Regions from separate parts of the Desulfonatronospira thiodismutans ASO3-1 genome, predicted to be linked through region 2. Evidence: predicted binding sites of a transcription regulator. Region 2 holds the regulator's gene; the other holds the start of a gene.
The links. Region 2 encodes HrcA, which represses chaperone genes, less so after heat shock. Its sites were predicted from a motif close to TGTTAGCACTCNNNNNNNNNGAGTGCTAACA; they were not measured.
Positions count from the first base shown of each region.

Region 1: groES (co-chaperone GroES) is a predicted target of HrcA. The motif match lies at 1,221-1,251, and genes of this name have one in related genera.

Region 1 covers NZ_ACJN02000003.1:316,633-319,033, forward strand. Annotated here, with positions in the region: gene serS (serine--tRNA ligase) at 1-1,092, opposite strand, end outside; gene groES (co-chaperone GroES) at 1,317-1,604, shown strand; gene groL (chaperonin GroEL) at 1,638-2,401, shown strand, end outside.
Region 2 covers NZ_ACJN02000001.1:961,379-963,779, forward strand. Annotated here, with positions in the region: gene rfbD (dTDP-4-dehydrorhamnose reductase) at 1-413, shown strand, start outside; gene hrcA (heat-inducible transcriptional repressor HrcA) at 743-1,804, shown strand; gene grpE (nucleotide exchange factor GrpE) at 1,854-2,401, shown strand, end outside.

The DNA.
Region 1 (2,401 bases), on a different contig from region 2:
ATCACCCCGCCTGGCCTGAAAATCCGTAAAATTGGAGCACGAGGAAATCTCACGATATTTACCCTGCCCCGGTAGCCAGACCTCTATATCATAGGTCTTGGCTGCGCCGAATCCGAGATCTCCGGTGCAGAGATTTACCACCCGGTAGTGAAGGCCCAGGCGCTTGAGTATTTCTTCAGCATGTCCCAGCAAAAGCTCCAGCTGCTTAAAAGAATCGTCAGGATGGGCAAAGCGCACTAACTCCACCTTGTTGAACTGGTGCTGCCGGATGATACCCCTGGTATCTTTGCCGTGAGATCCGGCCTCGGAGCGAAAACACCCGGTAAAAGCCGTATAGGCCAGAGGCAGTTGATCCTCCTGCAGGACTTCCCCCCTGTGTATGTTGGTCAGGGGAACCTCGGCCGTGGGTATAAGGTAATATTCCCAGTTCTCCAGCTTGAACAGGTCGTCTGCAAACTTGGGCAGCTGTCCGGTGGCGGTCATGCTGTCGCGGTTGACGATCATGGGAGGCATGGTCTCCATATAGCCATGCTCCCCGGTCTGAACATCCAGCATGAAATTTATAAGAGCCCGCTCCAGACGCGCTCCCCATCCCACGTACATGACAAACCTTGACCCGGTCATTTTGGCTGCATGCTCAAAATCCAGCCCCCCCAGCTCGACACCCAGGTCCCAGTGCTCCCGGGGCTGAAAATCCATGACCGGTTTTTCCCCCCAGGTTCTGACCACCTGGTTGTCATCCTCGTCGCTGCCCACCGGCACATCCCCGGCCGGAATATTGGGCACACTCAGAAGCCACTCATGAACCTGCCTGTCCAGGCCCTTGAGTTCCCCATCCAGCTCTTTGATTTTATCGGAAAGCTCGGACAAACCTTCCATGGCCTGGGCCGCATCGCGACCCTCCCTCTTGGCCAGGGCCACTTCCTGGGATGCCTGGTTGCGCCTGGTCTTGAGATCCTGAACTCTCTGGGTCAACTCCCTTCTTTGCTGCTCCAGCTTTAAAAAATCATCCAGATCCTGGGCTGCGCCCCTGTCTTTGATGCTTTTGGCCACCAGGTCCGGGTTCTTGCGAACAAACTTTATATCCAGCATCCCTTCTCCTTTTTGTCATGAAATATAGCCTGCAAACAAAACTGCCTGCCCCAAAAAGCCTGCGATGTCAAACCACAACAGCCTGGAAACACAGGCAGAGGCATGGTCATGAAAAAAAATTTATAAAATGTTAGCACTCGCTCTTGACGAGTGCTAACAACTTCATTATATATCTAAGCGTTTTCAACGAAACCATACAAAAAATTTAAATGGAGGTAACAGTTATGAACTTGAAGCCGTTGCATGATCGCGTACTGGTCAAACGCCTTGAAGAAGAGGAAGTGACCAAGGGAGGAATCATCATCCCGGACACAGCCAAGGAAAAGCCCATAAAGGGCGAAGTGGTGGCTGCAGGCCCCGGCAAGACCGGTGATGACGGCAAAAACATCCCCATGACCGTCAAGACCGGGGACAAAGTCCTTTTCAATAAGTATGCCGGCACAGAAGTCAAGATCGATGATGTAGAACATCTGGTCATGCGCGAAGACGACATCCTGGCAATTATCGAGTAACAAAAAATCCAAATTTCTTAAGGAGGAATCCATATGTCTGCCAAGCAGGTACTGTTCGACGTTAAAGCAAGAGAAAAACTCCAGAAGGGCATGGACCAGCTGGCCAGGGCGGTCAAGGTCACCCTGGGACCCAAGGGCCGCAACGTGGTCATTGAAAAATCCTTCGGCGCCCCCACCATCACCAAGGACGGTGTAACCGTGGCCAAGGAGATAGAACTGGAAGACAAGTTCGAAAACATGGGCGCCCAGATGGTCAAGGAAGTCGCCTCCAAGACCAGCGATGTGGCTGGGGACGGCACCACCACAGCCACTGTACTGGCCCAGGCCATATTCAACGAGGGCATCAAGCTCGTAGCTGCCGGACGCAACCCCATGGCTATCAAACGCGGCGTTGAAAAGGCTGTGGAATCCGTTGTAAAAGAGCTGGAAAACATCACCAAACCCACCAGGGACCAGAAGGAAATCGCCCAGGTAGGCACTATTTCCGCCAACTCTGACCCCACCATCGGCAACATTATCGCCGAAGCCATGAACAAGGTGGGCAAGGAAGGCGTCATCACCGTAGAAGAGGCCAAGGGCCTGGAAACCACCTTAGACGTGGTGGAAGGCATGCAGTTCGACCGCGGCTACCTTTCCCCCTACTTTGTCACAGATGCTGAAAAAATGGTATCCGAGATGGACGACCCCATGATCCTCATCTGCGAGAAAAAGATCTCCGCCATGAAGGATCTCTTGCCCGTACTGGAGCAGGTGGCCAAAATGAGCAAGCCCCTGGTAATAATTGCTGAAGACATCGA
Region 2 (2,401 bases):
TTCTTCGCTCAGCATGGCTCTTTGGGCCCTTCAAGACCAATTTCGTAAGCAAAATGATCCAGATGGCTGAATCAGGCCGGCCTTTAAGCGTCATCCACGATCAGACCGGCTCACCGACCTGCACCCTGGACCTGGCCAGGTACTCCCTGGAACTGGTGAAAAAACAGACCAGCGGTCTTTTTCACGTGGTCAACAAGGGCCAGGCATCCTGGTGTGAGCTTGCCTCGGAAGCCCTTATGTGCGCAGGTCTGAGCTCCAGGGTGAATCCAGTTTCATCAGGGGAATATCCCCAAAAGGCCAGACGCCCGTCCTATTCCGTGCTGGACACTTCCAAATTCTCCATGGTCACAGGTATCACCCCGCGTCCCTGGGTACACGCCCTGCGCGAATATGTCTTCCAGGTACACGAATAAAGCCCGGCACCAATGAGGCCGTACGGTTTTACAACCACTCTGCAGATCTTTGCGTGCACTTTTTCCGTAACCATTCAGGGGGTTCTCGGTGTTGATTGCTGGTACAAGGCCTGGGGACTGTCCCTCGCTGTGTAGGTCTGTGCAGGATCACAGAATTTTGCGCTTGTAACTTTGGTGATTGTGAGGGCAAGGTGTCGCGGGGACTGTCCCCAGTCACGCCCTCAATGGTTACCTTTTGCCAGGGTCCGGTCCTGCCGTCTTGACAGAAAGGGGTGGCGTTGTTACTTGATTAGCACTCTCAACACAAGAGTGCTAACGAGGTGCACATTATGACCCTGGATCAAAGACAAGCAGATGTCCTGTTCACCATAGTCAGAAACTATATACAAAGCGGCCAGCCCGTGGGCTCCAGGACCGTGGCCAGGCAGTCCAGCCTGAACCTGAGCCCGGCATCCATTAGAAATATCATGGCTGACCTGGCCGAGGAAAAGTATATTGAACAGCCGCACACATCCGCAGGAAGAATACCCTCCACCAAGGGAATCAGATATTACTTAGATTCTAAACTGGACCTGGAACTTTTGCCTGGGGGGCTTGAAGAGACCATCAAGTCTTCCCTTTCAGAGGTGGGGCCTGATCTGACCAATACCCTGAGCCAGGCATCCAAGGTTCTGTCCTCGCTATCCAACCAGATCAGCCTGGTCGTAACTCCCAGCCAGAAAAACATCCGCTGGAAGCATATAGATTTTATCCTGCTGCGCCCCGGCCTGGTCATGTCCATTCTGGTCATGGAAGGAGGCATGATGCAGAACAAGGTGGTAAATGTGGACTCCGACATTTCTGCTGACGACCTGGTCAAGTTCAGCAACTACTTAAACGACCATTACCAGGGAAAGACCCTGCAGCAGGTCCGTACCAGCATAGTCAGCCAGATGGAAAAAGCCCGCAGACAGTTTGACCACCTGTACCAGAACGCCCTGAAACTGGCCCGGGAATCCTTCGATCCCGGAAACAACCGCCAGGTTTACGTTGACGGCACGCATTACCTTTTTCAGGACACCGACTTTACCGACCTGTCCAAGATGCGCGAAGTCTTCAGGCTTCTGGAAGAAAGGTCCAAGCTGCTTAAACTCTTAGACAACACCCTGGAAAGCGACGGACTGAGCATTCTCATGGGGCAGGAGCAGGACTGGGAAGAACTCAGCGACTACGCGGTTATCTCCTCTCCATACAGCCTGCAGGACGACTCCGTGGGTCACGTGAGTATTATCGGCCCCACCCGTATGAATTACTCCAGGATAATCCCGACTGTTGACTTGACCGCCAGAATTCTTAGTCAGATATTTCGCGAACTTTATGAAAACAACAAGGATTCAAGCATTAACACTTGAACTGAAAAAAATCATACTCAGGGAAAAGATCAAATACGGAGGTTGATACATGTCCAGGGAAGATTACAACAAGGAACAAAAACCAAAAGAAAACGAAACCCGGGACAAATCCCGGGAAGAATATCCCAGGCAGGAAGAAGACTCCTGGGAACAGGAGGGGGAGTACCTCGACTTTTCCGGAGAGGAAGCAGGCTCACACATCTCGGAGCAGGAAATGAAAGATCTTTGCAGGCAGAATATCTGCCCCGACTGCGAACTTCTGCGTGAACAGAAGAACCAGGCCCTCAAGGCCATAGCAGACTCGGAGAATTACAAAAAACGCCTGGCCCGAGAGAAGGAGGAATACTGCAAATATGCCGTATCTTCCTTTATCGAGGAAGTCATTCCGGTTATAGACAATCTGGAACTGGCTCTGGAACACGGGCGCAAGAATGAAGCCTGCAAAGACCTGGCCCAGGGAGTGGAAATGACCCTCAACCTGTTCTACCAGGTACTGGAAAAGAACAACCTGAAGCAGGTTGGCAGCGAGGGGGAAGACTTTGACCCCAACTTTCACGAGGCAATGGCCCAGCAGGAGCGCGAGGACATGGACGAAGG